Regions from separate parts of the Sphingomonas sp. C3-2 genome, predicted to be linked through region 3. Evidence: riboswitches for the same ligand, from Rfam matches in the RefSeq annotation. Region 3 holds a riboswitch; each other region holds the start of a gene.
The links. Region 3 has a riboswitch for cobalamin ahead of QYC26_RS09165 (TonB-dependent receptor plug domain-containing protein). Riboswitches for the same ligand answer to the same signal wherever they lie in the genome.

Region 1 (8,131 bases), 930 kb from region 3:
GCCATCCGTCTGGCCGAAGAAGGCGCCCGTGTGCTGGTGGCCGATATCAACTTCGAAAATGCACAGGCCGTGGCCGATCATATCCGCGCACAGGGCGGCGAGGCCGAACCCTGCCGCGCCGATGTCAGCCAGCGCGATCAGGTCGAGGCGATGGTCGATTCCGCGCTCACCCGGTTCGGCAGCGCCGATATTCTCGTGAACAACGCCTGGGGCGGCGGCACGACCAAGCGGCTGAAGGACAAGACCGACGCGGATTTCCTGCGCGGCTTCACGATGAGCGTCAGCGCCGCGCACTGGGCCATGCTGCGGGCCTTCCCGTCGATGAAGGAACGTGGTTGGGGCCGCATCGTCAGCATGTGTTCGCTGAACGGCGTTAACGCGCATCTCTATACCGCCGAATATAATGTCGGGAAGGAAGCGCTCCGTGCGCTCACTCGCACCGCCGCGCGCGAATGGGCGCCGTTCGGCATCTGCGCCAATATCGTCTGCCCCGGCGCGAAAAGCGCGGCCTATGCGCGCTTCGAGCAGGCCAATCCGCAGGCGGCCGCGCTGGTCGCGGGGCAGAATCCGATGGGCTGGGTCGGCGATCCGCTCGACGATATCGCCCCCGTCGTCGCCTTCCTCGCCAGCGACGATTGCCGCTACATGACCGGCAACACGCTGTTCGTCGATGGCGGCTCGCACATCAATGGCGTCGCCTGGGCACCCCAGCTGCCCGACGAGGATAAGGGCTGACCGCCCGTCCACCGATCAATCGCAATCCAGTTAACGAATGAGGATGACCATGGAATTCAAGGGTAAGGCCGTACTTGTCACCGGCGGCGCGTCGGGCATCGGCTATGCAACGGCGGATCAGTTCGCGGCCAAGGGCGCCGATGTCGTCATCGCCGACGTCAATCAGGCGGGGCTCACGGAAGCCGCTGCCAAGCTCAGCGCGCAGCATGGGCGCACCGTCCACGCGGTCGTCTGCGACGCGTCGGATGCCGATTCCTGCACCAATCTGGTGAACGAAGCCGTTCGCCTGCTCGGCAAGCTCGATATCCTGTGCAACATCGCGGGCATCCTCGCTAACGGCCCGACCGAAAATTTTGCCGATGAAACCTGGCTCAAGGTGCTCTCGGTCAATCTCAACGGCCCCTTCTTCCTCAGCAAGCGCGCGCTGCCGCACCTGCTCGAAACCCAGGGCTGCATCGTCAACGTCGCGTCGACCGCAGGGCTCGTTGGCGTGCCTTATGGCGCGGCGTACAGCGCGTCCAAGTCGGGCGTCATCGGGCTTACCAAGGCGATGGCCGCCGAATATTCGCGCAAGGGCGTCCGCGTGAACGCGATCTGCCCCGGCCATGTCATCACGCCGATGACGTCGAAAGGCGGCGATTTCGGTCCCGACACCGATATGGATCTGATTTACAAGCTCTTCCCGCTCACCCAGCGCGGGTCGGAACCTTCCGAAATGGCCGATGCCATCATCTTCCTCGCCGGCGCGGTGAACGCCACCGGCACGATCCTGACCGTGGACGGCGGCCAGACGGCGATCTGATCGTCCGGCGCGTGCGCGGGGGTGGCCCGCGTACGCGTCGCCGATGCGGTCGGTTGTATTCCTGCTTTGGCTGCCGGTAATATGGTTGCCAACACAATCTTTCCTGCAGGAATCACGATGTCCGCAAACCGCATCAGCGCGCCGGTGGCTGCGCTTTTCGAACAGATGAACCTTCGCTACGCGCCGCCCGCAGGCGCGGGGCTTCCCACTGTCTCGCCCGGCACGGGGGAGGAACTGGCCCGGCTTCCGCTCACCGATATGGCTGAGGCCGACGCCGTGATCGCCCGGGCACAGGCGGCGTTTCTTGCCTGGCGCGCGGTGCCCGCGCCGGTGCGCGGCCAGCTTGTGCGTCTCTACGGCGATCTGCTGCGCACCTACAAGGAACCGCTCGCGCGCCTCCTCAGCATGGAATGCGGCAAGATCCTGACCGAGGCGCGCGGCGAGGTTCAGGAAGTCATCGACATATGCGAATTCGCCACCGGGCTTTCGCGCCAGCTCCACGGCCTGTCGATCGCGACCGAACGTCCCGGCCACAAACTGCTCGAAACCTGGCACCCCATGGGCGTGTTCGGCCAGATCACCGCGTTCAATTTTCCCGCCGCCGTCTGGGCCTGGGGCACGATGGTCGCGCTCGTCTGCGGCAATTCGGCGGTGTGGAAGCCGTCTGAAAAGACCCCGCTTACAGCACTCGCCTGCACGCTGCTCTTCGAACGCGCGGCGGCCGAATTCGGTCAGGCGCCCGATCATCTGGTGCAGCTGCTGATCGGCGGCGCCGATCTCGGCGTCCTGCTGGCGGAGGATGCGCGCATCCCCGTGCTCAGCGCCACCGGCAGCACGCGCATGGGCCGCGATGTCGCGGTGCGCGTCGCGGGGCGTTTCGGCCGCGCGATCCTTGAACTCGGCGGCAACAACGCGGCGATCGTCACGCCCTCGGCCGATCTCGATCTCGCGCTGCGCGGCATCGTCTTTTCGGCGGCGGGCACGGCGGGGCAACGCTGCACCACGCTGCGCCGCCTGATCGTCCATGACAGCATCCGTGACGATCTTGTCGCGCGGCTTAAATCGGCGCTTGGTTCGCTCGTCACCGGCGATCCGCTCGACGAGGCAAACCATGTCGGCCCGCTTATCGACGAGGCGGCGTTCACAGCGATGCAGGCAGCGCTGGCGGCGGCGCGCGAACAGGGCGGCACGGTCTGGGGCGGCGAACGCGCAGCCGGGCCCGATGGCTGTTTCTATGTCCGTCCCGCGCTCGTCGAAATGCCGGGGCAGACCGAGATCGTGCGCGCGGAAACCTTCGCCCCCATCCTCTATGTTATCTCCTACAGCGATTTCGATCAGGCGATTGCGCTTCAGAACGGCGTGCCGCAGGGCCTGTCCTCGGCAGTGTTCACGCGCGATCTGCGCGAGGCGGAGCTTTTCCAGTCGGCGCTGGGCAGCGATTGCGGCATCGCCAATGTCAATATCGGCACCAGTGGCGCCGAAATCGGCGGCGCGTTCGGCGGTGAAAAGGCCACCGGCGGGGGCCGCGCCTCGGGGTCGGATACGTGGAAGGCCTATATGCGCCGCGCGACCAACACGATCAATTATTCGAACGATCTGCCGCTCGCGCAGGGGGTGAAGTTCGATATCGGTTGATTTTCCGGGTTAAGGGCCGAGGATCAATGGGTTGGACAAATTGTCCGATGGGGCGGTTCGGCTTGACGATCCGTCCCATCCGGACCCATGCTCCGGCACAGACCTTCCCTTTTCAGCTGATGCAAAACGCCATGACCGATCCCAATCCCGATTCAACCCAGTGGCCGCGGCTCGATCCCGTCCGCACCGGTATCCGCGGGCGCTGCCCGCGCTGTGGGGAAGGGGCGTTGTTCGACGGCTTTCTGAAGCTGCGCGACAAGTGCGACCATTGCGGCCTCAGCTATGCTTTCGCCGATCCCGCCGATGGTCCGGCCTTTTTCGTCATCTGCTTCGGCTGCGTCCCTGCTGTCACCTTCGCGCTGCTGCTCGAAATCTTTGTGGCGCCGCCCTTCTGGGTGCACCTGGTGACCTCGCTGCCCTTCCTGCTGGTCACCTGCACGCTGCCGCTCCGCCCGCTCAAGGGCTGGCTCGTCTGCAGCCAGTTCTTCTACAAGGCGCGCGAGGCAAGGCTGATCAAACCCGATGCGGATAAGGGCGGCCAGCCGCCAGCTTAGTCGGTCTCTTTGCCGCCGGAGTGAGCCGGGGCGACGATGCATTGGCACCGCCGCCCCCGATATCATGCCTTTAGAAGCGGGCGCGGATGCCCGCATAGATGCTCCGCCCCAGCGTTCCGTAATTGGCGGCGGTCTCATACCGTTCGTCGAACAGGTTCTCGACGCGGGCGAACAGCCGCATCTGCGGTGCCACGGTCACTTCGGCGCGCAGGTCGACCAGCGTGTAATCGTCGAGCTTCACCTGGTTCAGGACATCGTCATAGGACTTGCCCGCCCAGCGCAGCGCCGCGCCCGTTTCCAGCCCGAACGGCCAGGAATAGGTAATCGCCGCATTGGCGGTCTGGCGCGGGCGGCGGTTGAGCCACTTGCCATAGGTTGCGCCGTCGGTGCGGTTCTCGGCCTCCACCCAGGTATAGTTGCCGGTGAAATCGAGCCGTTCGGCGATCTTGGCGGCGGCCGCCAGTTCGACACCGCGCGCCTTGGTGCGGCCGATATTGGCGTAATAGCCGAAACGCGGGGTCGTCGTGCCGGGCACCACGCACAGCGGATCGCCGCTCACGCCAAAGCACGACATATAGCCGATCTCGTCGCGCGCGCTGCGTTCGAACCAGGTCGCGCCCAGCACCAGCCGATCGCCTAGCAGATGCTGTTCCACGCCCGCTTCCCAGCCCTTGGCCTGTTCGGGGGCAAGCTCCGCATTCCCATATTCGGAAAGCAACTGGTACAAGGTCGGCGCCTTGAAGCCTTCGCCATAGCTGGCGCGCAGGATCGTGCCGGTTTCAAGCGACCATGCCGCCCCCGCCGAGAACAGCGTCTTGCCACCAAAGCTGCTGTGATCGTCATGGCGCACGCCGCCGCTCAGTACGAGGCCCTTCAGCACCTCGCCCGAAAGCTGGCCGTAGAAACTGGTGATATCGGCCTTGCCGCCGTCGTTCGACCAGGGCGGGGAAGCGGACTGGAAGCGCGATTTCTCATGCTCCGCGCCAAAGGTCGCGAACCAGCCCTGCGCGATGTCGAGTGTCCCCTGATATTCGAAGCGTTCGTTGCGGCCTTCGGCCTCGAACGTCTTGGCACCGCCCAGCGCGGGATCGAAATTGTCGCGGTCGATCTCGGTTCGGCCATAGCCGATCCGGTTCTTGAGCTTGCCGTTGAACAGCGCGACGTTGAGGCCCGCATAGCCGGAAAACTCGTCGGTAATGCCATATTCGGCGGTGTCGGCGGGAAGGAAGCTGACCGGATCGAACCCGTCGAGGTCGGCGCGCCCGCGCGACCAATAGGCGCGCAGGTCCGCGCTCACATTATCCGCCAGCGCCACTTCGACGCGGCCGTTGAGCCCGACATTGCGAAAGCCGTCGGCTTCCTTGCCGTCCTTCAATACGGAGATGCCGTCGGTGGTGAAGGCATGGCCGCCAACGCGCCAGCGCACCGGCCCGGTCGTGCCGCCAATCCCTGCGCGCGCGTTCAGCGTCTCTCGCGATCCGGCCTCCAGGTCGATCGTCGCCCCCAGCGGCCCTTCGGGGGCTGCCGTCACGATGTTGACGACGCCGCCAATTGCCTGGCTCCCCCACAGGATCGATTGCGGCCCGCGCAGCACCTCGATCCGGTCGATATCGCCCACCAGCATATTGCCGAAATTATAACCGCCGCCGGGGGAGGAGGGGTCGTTGATCTTCACCCCGTCGATCACGACGACGGTCTGGTCGGTCTCCGCCCCGCGGATGCGCAGCGAGGTCGATGTGCCGTAACCGCCATTGCGCGTCATCGAGATGCCGGGCGTGCGGACGAGCAATTCGGTCACGCCCATGTCCTGCGTGCGGTCGATCGCCTGCTTGTCGAGCACGGTGATCGATGCGGCGATCCGGTCGAGCGACAGCGGCGTGCGCGTTGCGGTGACGATGATCGTTTCGGGCGAAAGCGTCGTCGCGTCGGGCGCGGCAAGCGCCGGCGCGGATGGTATCGCGAGCGCGGCGGCGGAAATCATCAAAATGCGTTTCGTCATATGGCAAACCCCAATAAACCCTTGGTTGCCATGGCTGGAGCAGGCGGAATCGGGCCTCTGGCGACGCACGACCGCGCCCGTGCCAGCGCACGGCCACGATGTCGTCGCTCGGGGAATGACCCGCTCGCCCAGCGCACCCTGGCCCGGCGAAGGACGACCGCGACGGGCAGGTCTCCTGGCTCGCGGGTCATGGCCGAATGCATCGCCTTCTCGGGAACAGTCCCAATGGCCCGTGATGCGTCGGCTCGCCGCTTACAGTTGCAGGGGCAGCCGGGGATCTTCACCCCGTTCCCTTTTCATCCCCGGTGCCGGGGAACCTGTCGCGCGGCGGCGGATAGGCGGGGTCGGGGCGGGGGTCAAGCATGGCTCAGCGCCATCGGCACGATCAGCCGGTGCCCGGCGACATCACCGGTCCACGCTTCGACGCCGTAAACCTGTCGCAACAGCGCATCGGTCAGCACCTGTTCGGGCGTGCCGTCGGCGGCGATCCGCCCCGCGTTGATCAGCACCAGCCGGTCGCAGTACCGCGCCGCCAGTGTCAGGTCGTGCAGCACCGCGATCACCAGCGCGCCGCCATGCGCCTGCGCTGCCAGCAGGTCCATCACCTGCAATTGATGGCCGGGGTCGAGCGCGCTCAGCGGCTCGTCGGCGATCAGCACGGGCGCCTCCACCGCCAGCGCGCGCGCCAGCATCGCGCGGGCGCGCTCGCCGCCCGAAAGCTCGGTCGCCACGCGGTTGGCAAGCGCGGTGACATCGGCGCGTTCCATCGCGCGGTCGATCGCGGCAAGATCTTCGGCGCGCGGCTTCGAAAAGGGCGCCAGATGCGGCAGGCGGCCCAGCCCCACCATCCGCTCGACGGTCAGCGGCCAGTGCAGCGTCTGGCCCTGCGGCAGATAGGCGATCGTCCGCGCCAGCGTCTCGCGCGGCATCGTGTCGATCCGCCGCCCGTCGATCGTCACTTGGCCGGCGCGCGGGCGCACCAGGTTCAGCACCGCGCGCGCCAGCGTCGATTTGCCCGCGCCATTGGGGCCGATGATCCCGATCATCGCGCCGCTTTCGAACCGCGCGTCGATCCCGTGCAGCACCGCGCGGCCACCCAGTTCGACGGCCAGCCCCTCGATCTCTAGCATCACCATAGCCGCCTCTCCTTGATCAGGTGGAACAGGAAGATCGGAACCCCCAGAAAGGCGGTCACCACGCCCAGCTTCAACTGGCTCGATGTCGGGATCAGCCGCACCATGATGTCGGCCAGCGTCAACAGCGCCGCGCCGCCCAGCGCCGATGGCCACAGCACCGCGCTCGGGCTGCGGTCGGTGAGCGGGCGGATAAGGTGCGGCACGATCAGCCCGATAAAACCGATCGCGCCCGACACCGCGACCGCGCCGCCCACGCCGACGGCAACCCCTGCCAGCAGGCGCAACCGCGTCCGCTTCAGGTCGACGCCCAGCGCGCGCGCGCCGTCCTCGCCCAGCGTCAGCGCGTCGAGCGCGCGGCCGTTCCACAGCAGCAGCGCCATGCCGATGCTGATGCAGGGCAGCGCAATCCAGACATGCTGGAACGATCGGTCCTCCAGCGCACCCATCAGCCAGTTGGTGATCTCCATCGCGGCAAAGGGGTTGGGGGACAGGTTGAGCGCAAGGCTCACCCCCGCGGTCGCCAGCGTGCTGATCGCGATCCCGGCCAGGATCAGCGTCAACGGGCTTTCGGATCGCGCCGCCAGCAGGAAGAGCGGCACCAGCCCGATCATCGCGCCCGCCACGGCAAAGCCCGGCAACAGGATCGGGCTGATCATCGCAAAGCCGAAATACAGCGCGATCACCGCGCCCAGCGAGGCGGCGGTCGATGCGCCCAGCACCGATGGTTCGGCCAGCGGATTGCGCAGATAACCCTGCAGCGCGGCGCCCGCCGTGCCGAGTACCGCGCCGACGAGCAGCGCGAGGATCGTGCGCGGCACACGCAGTTCGAACAATATCGTGCGCGCAATCGGGTCGTCCGCGCCGCGTAACGTGTCGGCCATCCGCGTCAGGCTCAGCGGGGCAGGGCCGATGGCGAGCGACCCCATGGCGGCGATCAGCGTGATGAGCGCCAGCACCCCGATCAGCATCGGTCGGCTCACCGCGCCCATCGACGGGGCTCCCCAAGGTTGAATCCGGCGACGATCCGCGCCATGCCGGGCGCGCGCTTATTCCGGAAAGGCCGCGTTTCGTGTTTCAGTCTCTCGCCGCGCTGTTCGCCTCGCTGCTCGCCCTGATCGGGCTGGGGCCGTCGGCCGAGCGCGCGGCGCAGCCCGTGGGCGTCACCGCGCCGGCGTATCCTTTGCGCGTCGTGTCGCTCAACATGTGCGCCGATCAATATCTGATCGAACTTGCCGATCGCCGTCAGATCGCTGCGCTCTCCGAATATGCA
Region 2 (12,060 bases), 920 kb from region 3:
CGTCGTAATAGCTCCACGAATAGATGAGCCGCTTGCACGCCGCGCGGTAATTGGGGCGCAGCTTTTCGCGCAGTTCGGGATCGCGGATGCTGTCTTCCAGATTGCGCAGGACGACCGCTTCGATTTCCTTCATTTCGGGGCCGTCGACATCGGTGACCGCCTTGGTGAAGCGGCGGATGCCCGACCAGTAATCGTCGCCATAACGGATATCGTCGATCTTCTGGACATCGTCGCGGAAGGCCTGACGATCCTCGTCGCTATATTCGAAATAGGGGACGGGCATGATCCATTGCGGCGAGCGCTGGAAATGGACGACGCGTTCGGAATGCCCCGAAAGCGCGGTGACGATCTGGATACCGGTCGATCCGCAGCCGATGACGCCGACGCGCTTGCCCGCGGTTTCGACGCTGTCGTCCCAGCGCGCGCTGTGGAGGCAGGTGCCTTCAAAGCTGTCGAGCCCGGCGATATCGGGATATTTGGGGTGATGGAGCACGCCCGAGGCGGCGATCACGACATCGACGACATGCTTTGAGCCGTCGACGATCGTCACTTCCCACTGGTGGGTGGCATCGTCATAGACGCAGCCGACGACTTCGCTGTTGTAGCGGATGTGCGGGACCACACCATATTGTTCGGCGACGCCGTTGAAATAGCCACGGATTTCGGGGCCGGTGGCGTAAAAGGCGCTCCATTCGGGATTGGGCGCAAAGCTGTATGTATAGGCATGCGCCGGCACGTCGCAGGTGAGGCCGGGATAGTGATTGTCGCGCCAGGTGCCGCCAAGGCCATCACCCTTTTCAAAGATGACGAAATCGGTTTCGCCACGTTCCTTGAGACGGATACCCGCGAGGATACCGGCCATGCCCGCACCGATCACCGCGTAGCGCAGCTTCTTGCCGTTTTCCGTTGCCGCCATTGCAGTCATTTCCACTCCGTTCCTGCTGCCGCTCCCACCGGAGCGGTTGATGGTGACAGACTAGGCCGCGACTCACCCCGGCGCTTCATCCATCCGGATTAGATCGTTGCGAAAGGCGACAGCGACGACCGCGCATGATATCCAGCCGCGATGAGCAAGAGGTTTGCATGGACGGCCGCAGCGGCGATGGCCCTTATTACGCCGCCCCAAATTGCATGGGCGCAGGATGCCCCCGGCGCCGTGCCCCCGGACGCGGAGGCCGGCGTGGCGGGCCATTATTATCTGACCGGGATGATGGAAACCGGATCGGAACTGCTGTTGCAGCCCGACGGCGTTTTCAAATGGTATCTGGTCGTCGGCGCGCTCGACCTGCTGGCCGAGGGGCGCTGGACCGCCAAGGGCGAAGTGGTGACGCTGATCGTCGAGCAGCAACAGACCAACAACCCGGAAACACCAGTGCCATTCGAGCAGCTGGTGCTGACGCGCGATGCCGAGGACGGTGCGCTCGTCCCCGGCGAACCGCTGCGCGGCCGGTATGTGAAGGCGCGCGCGGACTGAGCCTCAGCCGCCCCAGTGCGCGGCCACGAACCGGCTGACTTCGGCGGCCAGCTCCATATCCTCGGGCGCGCCCATGAAGCCGCCATGGGGCATCCCTTCGAAAATATGGAGTTCGGCCGGCACGCCCGCGCGGCGGAGCGCACGGTGCATGCGCACCGTGTTGGAGAGGAAGAGATCGCGCGTTCCTGCCTGCAGGAAGCTGGGCGGAAACCCCTTGGAGAAATCGCCGAACAGCGGCGAGAGATAGGGGTGCTCCAGCGGATGGCCCGCCGCATAGAGCCGGTTCAGCGGCAGGAGCGGCTTGGGCAGGATAACGTCGAAGGTGCGATTGGTTTCGAACGTATCGCCGGATTCGGTGAGATCGAGTTCGGGGGTGAGCAGCACGAGCGCGGCAGGCAGCGGCAGCCCCTCGTCCCGCGCGCGCAGCGCAGTGGCAGCCGCAAGATTGCCACCCGCCGACGCGCCGCCGATGATGATGTTTTCAGGGGCATAACGATCGAGCAGCGCGCGGTAGGCGGCGAGGCAATCGTCGAGCGCGGCGGGATAGGGATGTTCGGGCGGCATCCGGTAATCGACGGCATAACAGCGCACGCCGTGCTGGTCCGCGCGCATCTGCGCGCCGAGCAGGCAGGATTCGCCGGCGCCGTAAACGAGGCCGCCGCCATGGATATCGAGATAGGCACGGTCGTCCGCCCCGGCGCCTTCGGGCGTGGCCGCATAGACCGTGGCGCCGCCCAGCGAGATCGTCTCTACGCTTGCGCGCAGATAGGGCCGCGCGGGGGCCATCATGTCGAGGATCACCCCGTCGACCCGCGCCTTCATCGCCGCCCAGCCGACAAGATCGTCGGGTGCTGGCACATCATCGACAAGGTTCAGTGTCTTGCCATCGGGATTGACGCGCGCCGCGAGGCTGGCCTGCGCCTCGGCACTGATCGACTGCGGGAAGGGAACCAGCCTTGCCTCCACCCGCACGCCGCGCATTTCCTGATCCGCCATCCTGCCCTCTCCTGAAAACTTATCCACAGCCACGCTAGGCGGACGATAGCGGATGGCAAGACCCGCAAATGGCGATGAGCGCACCGGACAAAAAATGCGCTGTCCCGTCAGACGTGCCGATGGCTTCTGGCGCTCGGGCCGGTGGATGGGCATAGGGCGACCATGCCGACGATCGCCCTTCTCATCGCATCCAACCTGTTCATGACGATTGCCTGGTACTGGCATCTGAAAGGCGGGATGAACAAGGCCCTGCCGCTGGTGATCGCCATCAGTTGGGGCATCGCGCTGTTCGAATATTGCCTTGCCGTGCCCGCCAACCGCATCGGTTATTCGAGCGGGTGGAGCGCGGGGCAGTTGAAGGTAGCGCAGGAAGCGATCGCGCTGATCATATTTGGCGGGTTCATGGTGACGGTGCTGGGTGAACCGATCAGCTGGCGGCATCTGGCGGCCTTTGCCTGCATCATGGCGGCGGTGGGTTTTCTTTTCATCGGCAAATGATCCGCCGATGCGCGGCTTGGCTTGATCGCCGAATTGGCATAGAGCCGCAGGCGGAGGCCGGGCCCGCCCGTCCCCCAACAGATCGCGCCGGTGCCCGAAAGGGCTTAATTTGGGAACGCGGTGCGGATGGCCAGGGCCATCCAAATCCGAGGCTGTCCCTGCAACTGTAAGCGGCGAGCGCGATGCAAAAGGCCGGCCTTCCGACACGAAGGCGCGGCAGCCACTGGGCCGGACGCTAAACCATGCGAGGCCTGGGAAGGCTGTGCATCAAGCGATGACCCGCGAGCCAGGAGACCTGCCAGCGCACCGGTCGCTCTTGCCCTGACCCAGGGGATGGTCATGGCACGGTCAACTCTCCGTCTGAGCGACGAAGCCATGCGGCTGGGGTCGCATCGGTGCCGGCAACGGGCGCGTGCGCCCGCCCGTCGTCGCGCGCCGACCGCTGGCGCGTGGGCATATCCGCCCGCGCACCGCCGGATGCCCCGCCGCCCCTGACGTTGCTCTGGCGCGGAGACGAAGATGAAGACGAACACCGCATTGCCCTGCCCCCGCATTCCGGGAGCACAAGGATGAGCAAGATCCCCGCAACCGTGATCACCGGGTTTCTGGGCGCCGGAAAGACCACGCTGATCCGCCATCTGCTGCAAAATGCCGGCGGCCGCCGGCTTGCCATCGTGATCAACGAATTCGGCGATGTCGGCGTGGATGCCGATCTGGTGAAGGGATGCAACGACGCCGCCTGCCCCGAGGAAGATATTCTGGAGCTGGCCAATGGCTGCATCTGCTGCACCGTGGCGGACGATTTCCTGCCGACGATGCAGAAGCTGCTCGACCGCCCCGAACCGCCCGAGCACATCATCATCGAGACATCGGGGCTGGCGCTGCCCAAGCCGCTGATCAAGGCGTTTCAATGGCCCGACATCCGCACCCGCGCGACCGTCGACGGCGTGATTGCGCTCATCGACGCCGATGCGGTGGCCGCGGGCCGGTTTGCGAGCGACGAGGAAGCGCTGGCCGCCGCGCGCGCGGCCGACCCGACGCTGGACCATGACAGCCCGCTTGAGGAACTGTTCGAGGACCAGCTGGCCTGTGCCGATCTCGTCATTTTGAACAAGTCCGATCTCGTGGCGCCCGAACGGCTGGCCGAGATCGACGCCAAGATCGCGGCCGAAACGCGCACCGGCGTGAAACGCGTCCATGCAGCGCACGGCGCGGTGGACCCGGCGGTGCTGCTGGGGCTGTTTGCCGGCGCCGAGGATGATCTCGACGCCCGCCCCTCGCACCATGACAGCGAGCCCGATCACGACCACGACGATTTCGACAGCTTTGTCGTGACGGGGGGTGCGGTAACCGATCTCGACGCCTTGCTGAACGCGATTTCGGCGCAGATCGAGACCCATGACATTTTGCGCGTGAAGGGCATGGTGGCGCTGGCGGACAAGCCCGCGCGGCTGGTGGTGCAGGCAGTGGGCCCGCGCATCCAGCATCATTTCGACCGTCGCTGGACCGAGGATGAGCCACGCGTGACGCAGTTGGTGGTGATCGGCCAGCAGCCGCTGGCGCGCGCGGCGATTGCCGAGGCGCTTGCGAAGGCGATCGGCTGATGCACCTGCTGTCGGCAACGCCGGGAACCATCGCGAATGGCGAGGAGGCGATCGACCTTGGCCAATCGCCCGGCGACATCGTGATCCTGACCGTTGCCGACAGCGAGCTGGCCTGTTTCGCACGCGCCGCCGAGGCGCTGGGCGATGACGCCCCGAGCATCCGGCTGGCCAATTTGTTGCAGCTGAAGCATCCCTATTCGGTCGACCTTTATGTCGAGCAGGTGATCGCGCAGGCGAAATTCGTGTGCGTCGTGCTGCTCGGCGGCAAGACCTATTGGCCGTACGGGATCGACGAGATCGCACGGACGGCACGCGACAAGGGGATTGCGCTGGCCGCATTGTCCGACGGGCAGGAACAGGACCCCGAACTGGCGCGCGCGTCGACGCTGCCCGCCGAAACGTGCGAGAAGCTGCGCGATTATCTGCGCCAGGGCGGGAGCGCCAATGCGCTGTCCTTCCTGCGCGCCGCCACCAGGCTGATCGGGCAAGATGCGGGCCCGCCCGACGATCCGGTGCCGGTGGCCGATGCCGGGCTGTATCTGAAAGGCCGCGAGCGCCCGGTGCTGGGCGATGTGCGGGCACGCTGGATCGCAGGCCAGCCGACCGCGCTGATCGTGTTCTACCGCGCGCTGATGATCGCCGGGACGCTGGATGCCGTCGATGCGATGGTGGCGGCGTTCGAGGCCGAGGGGCTGAACGTCGTTGCCGTCCATGTCCGCGCACTGCGCGATCCCTATGCGATGGACTGGCTGGCTGCGCTGATCGACGAGACCGCGCCCGACGTGATCGTCAACACGACCTGCTTTGCCGCATCGTCGGGCGGCGAGGCACGGATTGCATCGGTGCTGGAGCGCGCCGACTGCCCGATCCTGCAGGCGGTGTTCGCCGGTGTGGAGGAGGAAAGCTGGCGCGACAGCGCACGCGGGCTGGGCCCCCGCGATCTGGCGATGAACATCGCGCTGCCCGAGGTGGACGGCCGGATATTCAGCCGCGCGGTGGCGTTCAAGGCGGCCGAACGTTTCGACACGCGCACCGAATGCGGGATCGTGGTGCCGCGCGTGCTGCCCGACCGGATCGCCTTTACCGCCAAACTGACGGCGAACTGGGCAAGGCTGCGGCGGACAGCGCCCGCGGCACGGCGCGTGGCCTTGGTGCTGGCGAATTACCCCAATCGCGACGGGCGAATCGCCAATGGTGTGGGGCTCGACACGCCCGCGAGCACGGCGGCGATACTCGCGGCGCTTGGCGATGCCGGTTATGACGTGGACGGGCACCCCGCCGATGCGGCAGCGCTGATGCGGCTGATCACCGACAGCGTGACCAACGACCTTGCCTCCCCCGACCGCGCGGGCGGCGCCTTTCTGCCGCTGGACAGTTACCGCGCGGCATTTGCCGAATTGCCCGAGACGGCGCGCACCGCGATCACCGCGCGCTGGGGGACGCCCGAGGACGATCCGCATGTGCGCGGCGACGGCTTTCGCCTCGGCATCCACTGCTTTGGGAATATCGCGATCGGGGTGCAGCCGGCGCGCGGCTATCATATCGATCCCAAGCAAAGCTATCACGACCCAGCCTTGCCCCCGCCGCACGCCTATCTGGCGTTTCACATCTGGCTGGAACGCGTGTTCGCCGCGCAGGCGGTGGTGCATGTCGGCAAGCACGGCAACCTCGAATGGCTGCCGGGCAAGGCGGTTTCGCTGTCGGACAGCTGCTTTCCCGAAATCTGCGCCGGGCCGGTGCCGCAGCTTTACCCCTTCATCGTCAACGACCCCGGCGAGGGCACGCAGGCCAAGCGGCGGATCGGCGCGGTCATCATCGATCACCTGACCCCGCCGCTGACGCGCGCCGAAAGCTATGGCCCGCTGAAACAGCTCGAGGCGCTGGTCGACGAATATTATCTGGCGGCGGGGATGGACCCGCGCCGGCTGGAACGGCTGAAGCGCGAGATACTCGATCTGGCGCATGGACAGGGTCTGGCGAGCGATGCCGGGGCCGAAGGCGATGGCGACGACGCGCTGGCAGCAATCGACAATTATCTGTGCGAGCTGAAGGAAATGCAGATCCGCGACGGGCTGCATATCTTTACCCAGTCCCCCGAAGGGCGGTTGCGGCGCGATCTGCTGGTGGCGCTGGCGCGCACCCCGCGCGGCTATGCGCATGACGGCGAAAAATCGCTGCTCCGCGCGCTGGCCGACGATCTGGCGCTGGGGTTCGACCCGCTCGACTGCCGGATGGGCGATGCGTGGACGGGGCCCCGCCCCGCCCTGTTGGCGGCGCTGACCGACGACCTCTGGCGCAACCACGGCGACACGGTGGAGCGGCTGGAAATGCTGGCGGCAGCACTGGTGGACGGCGGCGACGCCCCCGGCCCGGCGAGCTGCGCCGTTATGGCCGATATGCGCGAACGGCTGATGCCCAAGGTGGACGAGTGCGGCGGCGCCGAACGGGCCGCGCTTATCGCCGGGCTCGACGGTCGGTTCGTGCTGCCCGGCCCGTCGGGCGCGCCGACGCGCGGGCGGCCCGATGTGCTGCCGACGGGGCGCAATTTCTATTCGGTCGACACCCGCGCCATCCCCACCGCCACGGCATGGGATCTGGGGTTTCGATCGGCGCAGCTGCTGGTGGAGGATTATCTGCAGCGCGAGGGCGAATATCCACGCGCGATGGCGGTTTCGGCCTGGGGCACCGCGAATATGCGCACCGGCGGCGACGATATCGCGCAGGCGCTGGCGCTGATGGGCGTGCGGCCGCGCTGGGACTGGTCGTCGGGCCGGGTGACAGGGTTCGAGATCATGACGCTGGCCGAGCTCGGCCGCCCGCGCGTGGACGTGACCTTTCGTGTTTCGGGCTTTTTCCGTGACGCCTTTCCCGAGCAGATCGACCTGATCGACAGCGCCGCGCGCATGGTGATGGAGCTGGACGAGCCCGAGGAAGACAATCCCGCCGCCGCGCGCCGTCGCGCCGAAGCCACCGACATGGTTGCTGATGGAGCAAGCGAAGCGGAGGCGCTTCGCCGCGCGGGCACCCGCGTCTTCGGATCGAAGCCCGGCGCCTATGGCGCGGGGCTGCAGGCGATGATCGACGAGAAGCTGTGGCACAACCGCGCCGATCTGGCCGAGATCTATCTGGACTGGGGCGGCTATGCCTATGGCGGCGGGATCGAGGGCGACGGCGCGCGCGCGCTGTTCGCCGAACGACTGACACGCACCGACGCGATCGTCCAGAACCAGGACAATCGCGAGCACGACCTGCTCGACAGCGACGATTATTATCAGTTCGAAGGTGGGATCGCCGCCGCTGTCGAGCATCTGTCGGGCCGCAAGCCGCGCGCCTATCACAACGACCATAGCCGCCCCGAACGCCCCGTGATCCGCACGCTCGAAGACGAGATCGGCCGGGTGGTACGCGCCCGCGTGACCAACCCCAAATGGATCGCAGGGGTAATGCGCCACGGCTATAAGGGCGCGTTCGAGATCGCCGCGAGCGTCGATTATCTGTTCGGCTTTGCCGCGACGACCCAGGCGGTGCGCGACCATCATTTCGACGCCGTCCACGCCGCCTTTATCGAGGATGAGACGGTGCGCGCCTTCATGGCCGAAGCCAACCCCGCCGCGCTGCGCGAAACCGCCGCGCGCCTGAACGAGGCGCTGGAGCGCGGCCTGTGGAAACCCCGATCGAACAGCGCGGCCATGATGCTGGCCGCCATTGCCCACCCCGCAAAAGGAGCCTGAACCATGGAACGGACCGACGAACAGCACGCCGCGAAGATGAAGAAGAAGCAGGCCGCGCACGACAAGATCATGGCCAGCAAGACGGTGGAGAAAGATCTGCTGATCGTCCACACCGGCAAGGGCAAGGGCAAGACCACGGCGGCGCTTGGCATGGTGGTCCGCGCGATCGGACACGGCAAGAAGGTGGGTGTCGTCCAGTTCGTGAAGGGCGCGATGGCGACCGGCGAGAAGGCGGTGTTCGATGCCTTTCCCGACGCCGTCGAATTCAAGCCAATGGGCGAAGGCTTCACCTGGGACACGCAGGACCGCGCGCGCGATATCGCGGTGGCGCGCACCGCCTGGGACGAGGTGAAGCGGATGATCGCCGACCCCGCCTATCAGATGGTGCTGGCGGACGAGCTGAACATCATCCTGCGCTATGACTATCTGCCGCTGGACGAGGTGCTCACGGTGCTGACCGAGCGCCCGGCGGGCAAGCATGTGATCGTCACCGGCCGCAACGCGCCCGAGGCGCTCATCGAAGCGGCCGATCTGGTGACCGAGATGACGCTGGTAAAGCACCCCTTCCGTTCGGGCGTGAAGGCGCAGCCGGGAATCGAATTCTGACGATGACGCCCGGTGCGCCCCGTTTCGACACAGCGTTTCAGGAACAGCTGGACGCGCTGTTCGCCTGGCGGCGCGACGTGCGCCATTTTCGGACCGATCCGCTGGACGAGGCGGAGATCGCCCATCTGCTGGAAACCGCGCACCGGGCACCGTCAGTGGGCAATTCGCAGCCGTGGCGCTTTGTGCGCATCCGCACGCCCGCGCTACGCGAAGCGCTGGCCGCGCATGTCGATGCCGAAAGCGCGCGCGCGGGTGCGCGTTATGTCGAGGACGCGCGCCGGGCGGCCTATCATGCGCTGAAGCTGCACGGCCTGCGCGAGGCGCCGGAAATCATCGCGGTGTTCAGCGACGACGCAACGCCCGCCGGCCATGGGCTGGGCGCCGCGACCATGCCCGAGATGCGTGCTTATTCGACCGTGCTGGCCATCCACACCTTGTGGCTGGCCGCACGGGCACGCGGGCTGGCGCTGGGCTGGGTATCGATCGTCGACCCCGATCACATCAAGGCGTTGCTGGAGGGGCCACCGGCATGGCGGCTGATCGCGCTCTTGTGCATCGGCTATCCCGAGGTGCCTTCCGACACGCCCGAACTCGAAACCCGCGGCTGGCAGGCGCGCGGGAACTGGCGCGCCAATGTCAGCGTGCGTTGAGCTGGTGCGCGAGGCTTTGCGCGGCGCGGACATAAGCGGGGCCGCCACAGACCGTCCATGCCTGAGGCAAGCTGATCCGGGGGACGCGGGCGAGCGCCGGGTGGTGCAGCATTTCCGTCCCCTGATCGCTGACCCGCGCGGTCGCGCTTTCGACGATCAGATAATCGGGGCGGGCGGCGACAAGTTCCTCGATCGACAGCTGGCTGACCGCCGGGCGCTGCATCCTTGCCGCGAGATTGATGAGCCCCGCGCGCGTCATCAGATCGTCGACGAGCGTGCCCGTGCCGGTCAGGAAACCGCGCCGCTGATAATAGGCGGCAACCGTGCCGGGTTTGGCCCTGGGCAGCGCCGCAAGCTCGCGGTTCATGGCCGCGATCAACGCCTCGCCGCGCCGGGGATGGCCGACAGCCGCCGCCACCTCGCGGATCTGCGCGACGATATCGTCGTACTTCTCGGCCGAGCGGAGGCGCAGCGTGGGATAATCATGCGGCGCGATCGCCGCCATCAGCCCGGCCCGGCGCGACGCACTGCCGATCACCAGATCGGGGCGGATGGCGATCACCTCTTCGGCGGACTCGCCCAGAATCCGCAGGCCGCGCGCCTTGTCCGCCGCAGCCGACATTTCGGGATTTCCAGCATTGTGGGTGAGCCCCGCAATCTGATCGCGATCGGCCAGCGCGAGCAGATACTGATCGGCGCACAGGTTGAGCGACACGATTTTCTGCGGCCGCGCAGAGACCGGGGACGGCGATGATGCGGATACCCCGACAACGGCCCCCGTCGCGGCGAGGCCCAGCAGGGCAGTCAGCGCGAGCGCGCAGGAACGGAAGGTCAAGGCGGCCATAGCGGCCAACCCCTAGCAGCAAGCACCCGGGACACAAGCGTGACGGGCAGATCGATCGAATACGAGGTTGCAATGCAGTTTTCACAACGGCCTGCGCGCCGGATTTCCCTCCTCGCCAGCGGGTTGCTGGTGTTACTTGCCGCCGCCGCGATGGCATCGTTGCTCTACGGCCCCGTCCCCATCGGGATCGAGCGGACGCTGGCGAGCCTTGCCGGACGCGGCGACGATATTGCCGAGTCGATCGTCGTGGACCTGCGCCTGCCCCGCACGATCCTGGGCCTGGCCGTGGGCGCGATGCTGGGTGCGGCGGGCGCCGCGCTGCAGGGCTATCTGCGCAACCCGCTGGCCGAGCCATCGGTGCTGGGCGCATCGAACGCGGCGGCGCTGGGGGCGGTGATCGCGCTCTATTTCGGGCTGGCCGAATGGCATCCGGCCGCGCTGCCGCTGATGGCGATCGCGACCGGGCTGGGATCGCTCATCCTGCTCTTCGCGTTGACCGGGCGGGCGGAAAGCCCGCTCAGCCTGATCCTTGGCGGCATCGCGGTATCGACGCTGGCGGGGGCGGCGATCAGCCTTGCGCTCAACCTGTCGCCCAATCCCTTTGCGGCGATGGAGATCATGACCTGGCTGCTCGGATCGCTTGAGAATCGTTCGATCACCCATCTGTGGATCGCGCTGCCCTGCATCGGCATCGGGCTGGCGCTGCTTTTTGTCGATGGCCGGGCGCTTGATGCGCTGACTTTGGGCGACGACAGTGCACGCGCGCTGGGCAACGACCTGAAACGCACGCGGATGCGGCTGATGCTGGGCATCGCGATCGGGGTGGGCGGCGCGGTGGCGGTATCGGGCGCGATCGGCTTTGTCGGGTTGATCGTTCCGCATCTGATCCGCCCCTTTACCGACCGGCGGCCATCATCGCTGATCCTGCCATCGGCACTGGGCGGCGCGGCGCTGCTGACGCTGGCGGATGTGGGGGTGCGGATGATCCCATCGACCAACGAGCTGAAGCTGGGCGTCGTCACCGCGTTTCTGGGCGTTCCCGTGTTCTTCGCGCAACTGATCCGCGAAAGGCGGGTCTGGTGACCGGTTGACCCCGCAGGCAAAGCGCGGAAAAATGGCCTTCCAGACTATCGATCAGCAATCAAGAGGACGAGCAATGGCTGACGGCATCGAGGCGCGGGTTTCCGAAAGCGGCGAAAGCCCCTTTGCGGTGCGCATCGCGGTATGCGGCCATGAGCTTGTCGGCGACGAACCCACCGCCGATGGCGGCGCCGATCTTGGCCCCTCCCCCTATCAGCTGCTGACCTCGGCTCTCGGCGAATGCACGGTGATGACGGTGCGCTGGTTCGCGCGGCAGAAGGACTGGCCCGTCGAGCATATCGCGGCGCATGTGACCCATACGAAGATGGAGGTCGAAGGACGCTCCGGCCAGACCGATGTGTTCCACAAGACCGTGTTCATCAAGGGTGACAAGCTGACCCCCGAACAGCGCACAAGGCTGATCGACGTCGCCGCCAAATGCCCCGTCCAGCGCACGCTGGAAAGCGGATCGGTGATCGAAACCCACGCGGGCTGATCCGCCCCGTTACAAAATATTGCCGACAGATGATTTTGTACGGACAGGTTACATTTAACTGTCACATAAATAGGCCAATAG
Region 3 (12,060 bases):
ACAAGGGTCTTGGCGAAATGAACGCCGAGCAGCTCTGGGAAACCACGCTCGATCCGCAGAACCGCTCGCTCCTCAAGGTCGAGATCGCCCAGGCCGACGTCGCCGACGAGATCTTCACCCGCCTGATGGGCGACGTCGTCGAACCGCGCCGCGAATTCATCCAGGAAAACGCGCTGAGCGTGGCAAATCTCGACGTCTGAAGCATGAAGCGGATGGTAGGCCGTTTCATAAAAGAGAGAAATGTTTCAGAGAAAGTGAGAAACGAAGCTCGCTGGTTACAGGGGCGCTTGCGAAAATGAGTAAATTACAAGTTATATTCATTTTTTCATTGATGATGATTTCGCAAATTTTATTTGAAATTTATGGGGATCTTGTACCCTCATTCGTGAGGGTGATTGCACCTGCCTCAATTGTGCTCTTGGTCCATTTCATGGGAAAAGGAATGGCGATTAAATAAAAAGTCGTGGGGGAGCGTCTGGGTCGGTGCGCGCAAACACGTCCACTTCGGGGCACTGACCGAGACGGGTAGCGTCGTTTCTTGTGATGGCTGCGGGCAATCACTCTGCAGCTATTTAGTTTTCGCGAATCTATTATCAGCCCTTCCCGACATGTGCCATTTTGCCGACGCCGCGCGGAAAGCCGTGCCGCACGGATGGTGAAGATCCGTACACCAACATTCTCAGAAACATTTTGTTACATGAATTGAAAGCATTAGCGGCTTTGCGCGCGTGCGCTCCGCCCGCGTGCGCCGGTGGTGATTCCTAACCTCCTATAATGACAGTGCTTTTCTAACGTCCCGAAAAGAGGACTTTCATGCGCTTTGTCACTTCGTCGGGGCTTGCCCTGATCGCATTCCTATTGCCTGTCGCCGCTGCGGCTGAGACTGCCGCCGACACCCCCGAATTCACCGTTTCCGGCGCCGCTACCATCGTCAGCGATTATCGCTTTCGCGGCGTTTCGCTGACCGGGAAGGATCCCGCCGTCCAGGCTACGATCAACCTCGCCCATGAAAGCGGCGTCTATATCGGCGCCTGGGGATCGTCGATCGACATGGGCGACCGCTACGGCGCCACCGAAATCGATTTCTATGCGGGCTGGGCGGGGAGCATCGCCCCGCGCACCGATCTCGACATGGCGGTCGCCTATTACAGCTATCCCGGCGGCAGCGGCCCCGGAAAGATCGAATTTTTCGAGACCAGTGCCAAATTGTCGCACGATCTGGGCCCGCTCCGCACGACGCTGGGCATGAACTATAGCTGGGATCAGGCCGCGCTTGGCGACGACAATCTCTATCTTTACGGCGAAGCTGCCGCCTCCATTCCGGGGACGCCGCTCACATTGAAGGCGCGTGGCGGCCGCACCCGGGGCGCGCTCAGCCCCCGCGCCGGCAGCTATCATGACTGGTCGCTTGGCGCCGATGCGGGCTTCGGGCCGATCACGGTCGGCCTTGCCTATGTCGATACCGATCTCGGCCGCGGTGCCCGCGCCGATGGTGCTGCGCTGCTGTCCATCAGCGCCGCCTTCTGACCCTTTCTGCTGGAGCGATTACAATGAAAGAGCTTTTCAGTCGCATGCATATCGCAGGCAAGCTGATGACGGTCGCCGGGCTGGCGATCGCAACGCTGCTCCTGCTTGGGTTCACCGCCGTGGTTCTGCAGACCCGGTCGGCGGTCGGTGCCCTTTCCGATGAATCCGCGATCGCGCAGGCCGATGCCGAGGGCAATCAAGTCAAGGCCGATATCGCCGCTTTCGAAGCGACCGCACGCGCCATGGCCTCGGCGCTTGGCAAGCTGCACGCCGATGGTGCGCGCGACCGCAGCGTCGCGCTCACCGTGCTCAAGACCGATCTTCTTGAATCGAAGATGGCGCTGGGCAGCTGGACGATGATCACCCCCGATCAATGGGATGGTCCCGATGCCGCAAAGATCGGTTCGGCCGGTTCGAACCGGCACGGCAATTTCACCCCCTATTGGGTGAAGAGCAGCACCGGCGCGCTCAATCAGGTGCCGATTGACGAGGAAGGGGCCTATGAAAAGCCCTATTTCCGCACCGCGTTCGAAAGCGGCGAAGGCGCGATCGTCGATCCGTACAGCTTCGACGTCGACGGCAAGAGCGTGATGATGACGTCGATCGCGCATCCTGTGCGCTCGGGCGATAGCGTGATCGGTGCCGCCGGGGTCGATATGGAACTGAGCAGCGTGTCCGAACGCCTCGGCGCGCTCAAGCCCTTCGGCACCGGCCGGGTCATGCTGCTGTCGGGCACCGGCGCCTGGGTGGCGAACCCCGATCCGGCGGCGCTCGGCAAACCCTATGCCGATCCGGGGCTTGAAGAGGTCAAGGCCGCGCTCGCCAGCGGCGAAACGCGCGTGCTCCCCAATCTCGATATCGACGGGGTGGCCATGCGCCGCGTGATCCGGCCGATCGCGCTCGATGGGCTCAACGCCACCTGGGGCCTGGTGCTCGACGTTCCCGAAGCGACGATTGCCGCGCCGGCGCGTGAAATGGCGTGGCAGCTTGTCATCGGCGGCTTGCTGATCGTCGGCGCGGTGCTTGCCAGCCTCTTTTATGCCGCGCGCAACATCATCGGGCGCCCGATGGCGGGGCTCAGCGACGCGGTCGACCGGCTGGCCAAGGGTGAGGATTGCACGATCCCGCAGCTCGAGCGTCAGGACGAAATCGGCACGATGGCGCGCGCGGCGGATGTCTTCCGTCTGGCGGCGGCCGAACGCGCCGAGGCGGATCACCGCGCGGCCGAGGAACAGCGTGTCGTCACCAGCGCGGTCGGCGCGGGGCTCGATGCACTCACCCATGGCAATCTCACCGCCGAGATCACCGCACCCTTCCCCTCGGGCTATGCCGCGCTCAAGGAGAATTTCAACGCGGCGCTCGGCGAGTTGCGCCGGATGATCGGCGCGGTCGCGCACAGCGCGGGCGGCATCCGCTCGGGCTCGCAGGAAATCGCGCAGGCCTCCGAAGACCTGGCCCGCCGCACCGAAGCCAATGCGGCGAGCCTTGAGGAAACCTCGGCCGCGCTCGTCCAGATCGATCAGCGCCTCAAGGCCTCGGCGCAGGCCGCGTCGCAGACCGTGCGCCGCGCGGACGAAGCGCTCGAAACCGTCACCAGCGGCCGTGCGGTTGCCGGTGAGGCGGTGCAGGCGATGGACCGGGTGAGCGAAAGCGCCAAGGGCATCGATCAGGTGATCGAAGGCGTCGACAAGATCGCCTTCCAGACCCGCGTCCTTGCGATGAACGCGGCGGTCGAAGCCGGCCGTGCGGGCGATGCGGGCCGTGGCTTCGCAGTCGTCGCTGATCTCGTCTCGGCGCTCGCGATGCGTGCTGAGGAAGAGGCCAAGCGCGCGCGCGATCAGCTCACCGTGACGCAGACCGACATCGTCACCGCGGTCGATGCCGTCCAGCGCGTCGACGGGGCGTTCGAAACCATTTCGGGCGGGGTGTCCGAAGTGCACATGCTGCTCGGCCAGATGGCCGAGGACAATCAGGTCCAGTCGTCGGCGATCACCCAGATCAGCGTGGCGGTGACGACGATGGACCAGTCGACCCAGCAGAACGCCGCGATGGTCGAGGAAACCTCCGCCGCCGCGCGCAACCTCACCACCGAGGCGGTCGCGCTCAACGATCAGGCCGCGCGCTTCGATACGGGTGCCGCGCAGACCGCGCCCCGGCTGTCCTCGGCGGCCTGATCCGCCGGGCAAACAGCCCAAGATCGTGCAGGCGCCCGCGGTTCGGTCAGGTCCGATCCGCGGGCGTTTTGATTATAGCGCCGGGGCCGGTGTCGCTGGCGATGTGCGGTATTTGCCGAACCAGTCGAGGATCGCCGAAGCCTTGGCCGCCGATTGCGACGGGCGCGCCGCGATTCCGCCGTGGCTGGCGCCGGGGATCTTCACCAGCGCGGTGGGCACGCCGCGCAGCTGGAGCGCCGAATAATATTGCTCGGACTCGCTCACCGGCGTGCGGTAATCCTCGCTGCCGACGACGACGAGCGTCGGGGTCTGCACATTGCCGACCAGCGACAGCGGCGAGCGGTTCCAGAACGCCATCGGGTCTTCCCACGGGAATTTGCCGAACCAGTAGCGTGAGAAATAGGGCGTGTTGTCCGCCGTCAGCGCAAAGCTGGCCCAGTCGATCACGGGTTTTTGCGTCGCGGCCGCCTTGAAGCGGTTGTTCTTGCCCACGATCCATGCGGTCAGCACGCCGCCGCCCGATCCGCCGGTGACGAACAGATTGTCGGGATCGGCATAGCCGCTCGCGATCGCGGCATCGACCGCGGCCATCAGGTCGTCATAATCCTCGCCCGGATATTTGTGATGGATGAGGTTGGCGAATTCCTCGCCATAAGAGGTCGATCCGCGCGGATTGGTATAGAGCACGACATAGCCGGCGGCGGCATAGAGCTGGTTGTCGGTCGAAAAGCTGGGGCCATAGGCGGTGTGCGGCCCGCCATGGATTTCGAGGACGAGCGGATAGCGCTTGCCTGGCTGGTAATCGGGCGGGGTGACGATCCAGGCGGGCACCGGGCGTCCATCGGGCGCGGTGACCGCCAGTTCCTGCACCTGGCCAAGCGCCTTGGCGCCGAGCATATCCTCGTTGAGCCGTGTCAGGCGCCGCGTCTTGCCGCCCTGCACCACCGAAATATCGGCGGGGCGCAACGCACTGCCGCTGGTGAACGCCACCGTGCCGTTTTTCGAAACGCTGAAATCGCCGCCGCTATAGGGGCGATCGAGCCCGCTTCCGGCCAGCCCCGTCGCGACCGCCGAAACCTTGCCGTCCAGCGTCACGCGGCCCACGCGGTTCTGCCCGCGCGCGTCGTAGAGGATATAGAGCGAGCGCCCGTCCGCCGCCCAGACCGCCTTGTCGATGCTCGTATCCAGCGCCTTGGTGAGCGAGCGCGATCCCGAACCGTCGCGGTTCATCACGTACAGTTCGGCATTCTGATAGCCGAGCCGCTTGTCGTCGAACCCGATATAGGCGATCCGGCTGCCATCGGGCGAAATGGCGGGCGCGCCATCGGGTCCTTCGCGGCTGGTGAGCGCGGTCAGCGCGCCGGTGGCGATATCGAGCGCATGGATCTCGCTGTTCACCGGCTCGCGTTCCCAGTCCTTGGTGCGGACCGCGCTGAAATAGAGCGTTTTGCCATCGGGCGCCCAGGCCAGCGGCCCGCCATCATGGACCGCGCCGAAGGTCAGCTGGCGCGGCGGCCCGCCTTCGGCCGATACGGTGAAGATATGGTCGAAGCCCGGCGTCACATAGCCGCCGCCGTCATTGCGGTAGACGACCTTGTCGATCACCTCGAGCGGGGGCGCCCAATTGGCGCCCTCGGGCTTGGCGGGTGCCTTGCCGAGCTTGGTCCCCTCGTCGGGCACCGTCATGATATAGGCGAGCCGCGTCCCATCGGGGGACCAGCTGATGCTTTGCGGGCTGTCGGGCAGGCCGGTTACGCGCGCCACCGCGCCCGTTTCCATCCAGCGGACGAACAGCTGCGGCGCATCGCCGTCACCGGCCGAGACATAGGCCAGCCGCTTGCCATCGGGGGACCAGCGCGGCTGGCTGTGCGCGCCCGGCCCGGCAATGAGCGGCGTGTGCGCGCCGGTGCGCGTATCGATCAGCCAGATCGACGGGCGCGCCTTGTCGCTCATGATGTCGTTCGATCGGCGGACATAGGCGATCATGGCGCCATCGGGGCGGATCTGCGGATCGCTCGCCACCTCCAGCCCGAACAGGTCCTTGCCCTCGAAATAGCGGCTGGGGGTTTCGGCGGGCGCGGCGAATGCTGGTGCGGTTGTGGCGGCAAGGAGCACCGGAATTAGGCTGGCGCGAAACGGCATCGGAAACCTCCCATCGGATATTGCGGGCCAGAATGCTGTTTTCGCTGCCCGTTTCAAGCAAGTCGTTTCGTTTGCAGCAAAAGTTCACGCAGCCTCTCGCCCTGTACCAAGCCCCCTTTTCGCGCGGCGGTTTTTGCCCTAACAGGCCGTCCGGGCGCCTTTACGGCGTCCGATACAGATCGCGCCGGTGCCCTTGATCGGGCTTAATTCGGGAATGCGGTGCGGGTGGCATGGCCATCCAAATCCGCGGCTGTCCCTGCAACTGTAAGCGGAGAGCGCGATGCACTGGCCCTTTCGAGGGGCAGCCACTGGATCCGGGCCGAATGCGCCCATGATCTGGGAAGGTGTGCATCAAGCGAAGACCCGCGAGCCAGGAGACCTGCCGGCGTTGCGGTCGCTCTTGCCTCGGTCCAGGGGATGGCCAAGGCACGGTTGTTTCTCCGTCTGAGCGACGAACCATGTGGCTGGGGCCGCATCGGTGCCTGTCGGCGAGCGCCCGTCGCGCCCGTTTGCCGACGCGCGCCGACCGTTCGTTCGCGCACGGCACGCCCCCGCCCGTCCGATTTGCTCAGGCGCGGGGGAAACAGAAATGAAATATGTAACGCTCGGTCTCTTGCTCGCGGGTGTCTCCGCACCCGCATTCGCGGCCGATTCCGCCGATAACGAGATCCTCGTCACCGCCAGCCGCATCCCGCTCGCCGCGCGCGAGGTGGGGAGCGCGGTCACCATCGTCACCCAGGAAGACATCAAGGAAAGCCAGGCGCCCTTCGCCAAGGATCTGCTCCAGATGATCGCGGGCGTCCAGCTGACCACCGACCGCCCCGGCGACAATACCAATGTCAGCATCCGTGGATCGGACAATGATCAGGTGCTCTTCCTCATCGACGGGATCGAGCTTGGCGATCCCAGCTCGACGAGCACGCAATATCAGTCCGATCACCTCGTCACGCGCGATATCGCGCGGATCGAGGTGCTGCGCGGCAATCAGAGCTCGCTTTATGGTTCGGACGCGATCGGCGGCGTGGTCAACATCATCACCCAGCGCGCGACCGAAGAAGGCATCTCGGTCAATGCCGAGGGCGAATATGGCGCGCATGATACGCTGAACGGCGGCGCGTCGATCCTTGGCAAGAAGGGCGCGGTCGATTTCCGCCTCACCGCCACCGGCTATCAGCACAAAGGGCCCTCGCTCGCCGATCCCGCCACGGGCAGCGCAACCGAGCGCGACGAATATTGGCGCTACGGGTTCAGCGGGCGTCTGGGCGTCGCCGCGACCGACAATCTCGAACTCCAGCTGATCGGATTCTGGCAGGACGCGCATTCCGATCTCGACAACACCAATTCGGACAGCGCAAACACCGTGCGCAAGCGTGAATATGCCTATGCCGGGCAGGCGCGCTATGGCAGCGATGACGGGCATTTCCACGCCGATCTCACCGCCAGCCGCTATGTCGCGCGGCGCCTTTATTTCGGCAATTCCTACAAGCCCGAAGGCGATCTCTACAAGGGCACCAAGGACGTCGTCGCGCTCAACGCCAATTATGATTCCGGATCGTTCGTCAGCGTCGCCGCGGGCGTGAACAAGGAATGGGAAAAGAGTGATCAGGTCACCAACTATTCGGGCAATTTCGATGCGTCGGTGAACACCTCGGCGGTGTACGGCGAACTGGCGCTGCGCCCGCTCAAAAACCTCACCCTCACCGGCGCCGCGCGGGTGGACGATCACAGCCGTTTCGGGTCGTTCGACACCTATCGCGCTACCGCCGCCTATCTCATCACCGATGCGATGTCGGCGGCCGATATCAAGCTGCGCGCGAGCTATGGCACCGGCGCCAAGGCGCCCGGGCTCTATCAGCTGTTCGATCCGCAATATGGCAATCCCAATCTCGAGGTCGAAACCTCGAAGGGCGGCGATGTCGGGTTCGACCTTGGTTTCGGTCAGGCCTTTACCGCGCAATTCTCCTATTTCTTCGCGCGCGTCCGCAACGAGATCGTGTTCGACGGGTCGATCCCGCCCTATGGCGGCTATGGGCAGTTCGGCCGCACCAAAAAATCGGGCGTCGAGATCGGCATGACGGTGCGCCCCACCAATTGGCTGTCGATCGCGCAGAGCTACACCTATCTCAAGGCGCGCGAGGATGGCGACGAGGACGGCGTCTATCTCGACATGGGGCGTCCGAAGAATTCGGGCAGCACCGCGGTCACCGTCACCCCCTATGACGGCGTCTCGCTCACCGGCCGCGCGCGTTATCGCAGCCGCAATGAATCGAGCTATGGTGGTGCCACTGCGGGCTTTGCGGTCTTCGATCTGCTCGGATCATACCGGCTGAACGACACGGTCGAGCTTTATGCCCGCGTGCTCAACCTCTTCGACAAGCAGTATCAGATGAGCTTCGGCAAGAACACGCTGGGCGCCAGCGCCTATGGCGGCGTCCGCCTCAGCTTCTGATCCTTCCCTGCTTCCCCCGGCGCCGCGCGATTTTTATCGAAAAGATCGCGCGGCGCCACCCGGAGACCCTAAGCCATGCCGCACCCCATTGCCGTAGAGCACAAGACCGCCGAGGACGGCCGCGTCCTCGCCGAATTTTGGCCGCTTCCCACCGATCAGGCCTTTCTCGAAACGCTGTTTCGCGATCTGTTCGAAAATCACTGGCACCAGCTTACCTTCGGCCCGATGGTCGAAGGCGGCGCCTATGAACTGCGCTGCCCCGGCGCGCCCCAATCGATCACCGTCAGCGGCGGCTATTTCACCGTCCATTGGGGATCGGGCGGGCATTTCCATCTGTGCATCGGCGAAAATCGCGGATCGCCCGAAAATCCCACCCCGCCCGAACTGATCGCGCATCGCCGCCCCGGCCGGGTCTGGCTCGAACGCGGGCTCGACCGCGCGGGCCATCCCGTCACCTGGTCGCTGCGCGCGGTGAACGGGCGCGGCGAATCGACGATCGCGATCTTCTTTCCCAATCCCTTCCTCACCCCGGACGACGGGATCGCCGAGACCCCCGATTTCGGCCGTCTCGCGCTCTGGCAGCTGGTACTCGAACGCTATGCCGGCACCCTGCCCGATGGGCGCGACAGGCTCGGCAAGGGGTTCGGCAAGTGAACCCGCGCCGGGCGATCGCACTGTTTGGCGCGGTCCTCGGGCTCTTTTCCGCATCGGCAATCGCCGCCCCGGTGCGGGTCGCCTCTTACGGCCTGTGCGCCGACCAGATGGTGCTGATGCTCGCCCCGCGCGCGCAGATCGCCGCCGTGTCGCCACAGGCCACCGGGCCCTTGTCGCATTATGCGGCGCGCGCGCGTGGTATCCCCGCCACGCGCGGTTCGGCCGAGGAAATCCTCGCATCGGGCGCAAGGCTTCTGGTGACGAGCGACATGATGGACAAGCGCACCATGGCGGCGCTCGACCGGTTCGGAATCGCGGTGCTGCCGCTCCCCTTCGCCAATGACTGGGCGGAAATCGCGGCGATGACGCGCGATGTTGCTAAGGCGCTGGGCCGGCCCGAACGCGGTGAGGCGGTGCTCACCGACATGCGCGCTACGCTTGCCGCTGCCCGCCCGTCCGAGCCGCGCGCGCACTGGCCGACCATCATCTATTACCGCCCCGATGGCGGCGGCGCGGGGGAAGGCACCTTTGTCGATGCCGCACTCCAGGCGGCGGGCTACCGCAATCTGCAGGCCGAATGGGGCCCGCCCGGCTGGGGCGGGGTGCCGCTCGAACGCGTGATCGGCGCGCCGCCCTCCGCCTTTGCCGTCAGCTATTTCGACGGGGCCGCGCCCAGCAGCACGGTGCTGCGGCGCAATCCGCTGCTCTGGGGCAAGGCACAGCACCGGCCGATCCTCTCCGTCCCCGGAAAATACTGGAATTGCGGCAGCCCGCTGCTGGCCGAGGCGGTCAAATGGCTCGCCGCACAGCGCGCCCCGCTGCGCGCGCGCATGACGGGAGGCGCATGATGCAGAACCCGCCTGCCCATGCGCACGATCTGCGCCTCAACCTCTTTCTGCTGCTTTTGCTCACCGCGCTGATGCTGGCCTCGCTGCGCATCGGCTATGTCGTCATCCCCACGAACGATCTCGTCGCCGGCGCCTTTGGGCTGGCGGATGAACCCACCGTCACCATCGTCCAGCAACTGCGCATGCCGCGCATGCTGCTCGCGGTGCTGCTCGGCGCGTCGCTCGGCGGGGCGGGGGCGATGCTCCAGGGCATATTGCACAATCCGCTCGCCGAACCCGGAACGCTGGGGATCACCGGCGCGGCCAGCCTCGGCGCGGTCATCGCGATCTATTTCGGGCTGATGGCGATCCATCCGCTGCTGCTGCCGCTCTGCGCCATGGCGGGCGGCGCGGCGGCGACCGCGCTCCTTCTCGTCGCCGCGCGGCGCCGGGCGTCGACGCTCACGCTCATCCTTACCGGGGTCGGCATTGGCGGGGTATCGGTGGCGCTCACCTCGCTCGCGATGAACCTTTCGCCCAATCCCTGGGCGGTCAGCGAAATCGCGATGTGGCTGCTGGGTTCGGTGCGCGATCGCACCTTTGCCGAGGTCTGGCTTGCCGCGCCCTTCATCCTTGCGGGCATGGCGATGCTGCTCGCCGCCGCCCCCGCGCTCAACAGCCTGTCCCTGGGGGAGGAAGCCGCACGCAGCCTCGGGCTCGATGTTCAGCGGACGCGCTGGCTCGCGATCACCGGCACCAGCCTTGCGGTGGGCGCGGGCGTCGCGGTGGCAGGATCGGTCGGCTTTGTCGGGCTGATGGTGCCGCATCTCCTCCGCCCGCTCGTCGATCATGTCCCCAGCCGGCTGGTCCTGCCCAGCATGCTCGGCGGCGCGGCGCTGGTGCTCGCGGCGGATATCCTCATCCGGCTGATCGCGGTCGGCCCCGAATTGCAGCTCGGCGTGCTCACCTCGCTCATCGGCACGCCCTTCTTCCTCTATCTCGTCCACCATCTGCGAAAGGCCATGACATGACGATCCTTACCGTCGACGCCTGTTCGGTGCCGCTGGCGCAGAAGAATATCCTCAGCGATGTCGGCTTCTCCGCCACCAGCGGCAATTTGATCGGGCTGGTCGGCCCCAATGGCGCGGGCAAGTCGACATTGGTGCGCGCGGTGGCGGGCTTGCTGCCGCTGAGTGAAGGCCGTGTCCTGCTCGACGGCGCCGATGTTCATGCGCTCCCCCGGCGCGAAGCCGCACGGCGGATCTCCTATCTGCCGCAGGGCGATACCGTGCACTGGCCGCTTTCGGTCGAAAATATCGTCCGGCTCGGGCGCACCCCCTATCAGGCGGGCTTTGCGCGTACCACGCCGGGCGATGCGGCCGCGGTAGCGCGCGCGATGGCGCGCACCGGCGTCGCCGCCATGGCGGATCGTGACGTCACCCGCCTTTCGGGGGGCGAGCGCGCGCGGGTTCTGCTCGCCCGCGCGCTCGCGGTCGAGGCACCCGTTCTCCTCGCCGATGAGCCGATGGGCGCGCTCGATCCCAGCTACAGCCTCACCATCATGGAATTGCTGCGTGCCGAGGCCGCGCGCGGAACGCTCGTCATCGTCGTGCTCCACGATCTCGTGCTCGCCAGTCGCTTCTGTGATCGGCTGATCGTGCTCGTGAATGGCCGGTTGGTCCGGGACGGCGCGCCGATGGACGTGCTCGGCAACGCTGAAATCAGGCGCTTCTACGGCGTCACCGGCCATTATGGCCACCATGACGGCGAAGCCTTTGTCCTTCCCTGGAAACCCGTTTCCGCCCGCACGGCGGAACTTGTATGACCCCGCACCCCTATCGGAGCCGCCTTGTGACCCATCTCCTTGCCACCGCCTTTCGGAACACCCGCCCATGCTGACCCGCGTCGAAGACGGCCCCGCTGTCGTGGCCTGCAACACCTGCCGTTTTTCGGCGGACAAGACCAATGGTCCCGATGGCCGCCGGGGCGGCGCGCATATGGTCGATGCGCTGCGCGCGGCCAAGGCCGCCGATCCGCGCTTTGACAAGGTCGCGGTGCAGGAAATGCCGTGCCTGTTCGCGTGCAGCCGCGCCTGCACCATCCATCTGCGCGCGCCCGACAAGGTGGGCTATGTGCTCGGCGGATTCGAACCGGGGGCGGACGCCGCGCAGGCGATCCTCGAATATGCCGCGCTCTATGCCGACAGCGATTTCGGCCGTGTGCCCTTTGCCGACTGGCCCGAAGGCGTGAAGGGGCATTTCATCACGCGCACGCCCCCCGCTGGATT

Region 1: it holds a riboswitch for cobalamin, as region 3 does, so the genes downstream of both, QYC26_RS04620 (TonB-dependent receptor plug domain-containing protein) here and QYC26_RS09165 (TonB-dependent receptor plug domain-containing protein) in region 3, are expected to answer to the same signal.
Region 2: it holds a riboswitch for cobalamin, as region 3 does, so the genes downstream of both, cobW (cobalamin biosynthesis protein CobW) here and QYC26_RS09165 (TonB-dependent receptor plug domain-containing protein) in region 3, are expected to answer to the same signal.

The regions. Positions count from the first base shown of each region.
Region 1 is NZ_CP130322.1:950,171-958,301, reverse strand. Features, by position in the region: gene QYC26_RS04640 (SDR family oxidoreductase) at 1-735, shown strand, start outside; gene QYC26_RS04635 (SDR family NAD(P)-dependent oxidoreductase) at 779-1,537, shown strand; gene QYC26_RS04630 (aldehyde dehydrogenase family protein) at 1,655-3,172, shown strand; gene QYC26_RS04625 (DUF983 domain-containing protein) at 3,304-3,726, shown strand; gene QYC26_RS04620 (TonB-dependent receptor plug domain-containing protein) at 3,797-5,725, opposite strand; cobalamin riboswitch at 5,873-6,061, opposite strand; gene QYC26_RS04615 (ABC transporter ATP-binding protein) at 6,082-6,861, opposite strand; gene QYC26_RS04610 (iron ABC transporter permease) at 6,855-7,850, opposite strand; gene QYC26_RS04605 (ABC transporter substrate-binding protein) at 7,931-8,131, shown strand, end outside.
Region 2 is NZ_CP130322.1:960,035-972,094, forward strand. Features, by position in the region: gene QYC26_RS04650 (NAD(P)/FAD-dependent oxidoreductase) at 1-925, opposite strand, end outside; gene QYC26_RS04655 (hypothetical protein) at 1,067-1,474, shown strand; gene QYC26_RS04660 (alpha/beta hydrolase fold domain-containing protein) at 1,478-2,470, opposite strand; gene QYC26_RS04665 (DMT family protein) at 2,633-2,968, shown strand; cobalamin riboswitch at 3,040-3,286, shown strand; gene cobW (cobalamin biosynthesis protein CobW) at 3,538-4,572, shown strand; gene cobN (cobaltochelatase subunit CobN) at 4,572-8,303, shown strand; gene cobO (cob(I)yrinic acid a,c-diamide adenosyltransferase) at 8,307-8,909, shown strand; gene bluB (5,6-dimethylbenzimidazole synthase) at 8,912-9,559, shown strand; gene QYC26_RS04690 (ABC transporter substrate-binding protein) at 9,546-10,403, opposite strand; gene QYC26_RS04695 (iron ABC transporter permease) at 10,476-11,486, shown strand; gene QYC26_RS04700 (OsmC family protein) at 11,560-11,979, shown strand.
Region 3 is NZ_CP130322.1:1,875,572-1,887,631, forward strand. Features, by position in the region: gene gyrB (DNA topoisomerase (ATP-hydrolyzing) subunit B) at 1-200, shown strand, start outside; gene QYC26_RS09150 (TorF family putative porin) at 814-1,527, shown strand; gene QYC26_RS09155 (methyl-accepting chemotaxis protein) at 1,551-3,701, shown strand; gene QYC26_RS09160 (S9 family peptidase) at 3,774-5,843, opposite strand; cobalamin riboswitch at 6,012-6,245, shown strand; gene QYC26_RS09165 (TonB-dependent receptor plug domain-containing protein) at 6,433-8,292, shown strand; gene QYC26_RS09170 (hypothetical protein) at 8,368-8,946, shown strand; gene QYC26_RS09175 (ABC transporter substrate-binding protein) at 8,943-9,794, shown strand; gene QYC26_RS09180 (iron ABC transporter permease) at 9,740-10,804, shown strand; gene QYC26_RS09185 (ABC transporter ATP-binding protein) at 10,801-11,598, shown strand; gene QYC26_RS09190 (DUF1636 domain-containing protein) at 11,666-12,060, shown strand, end outside.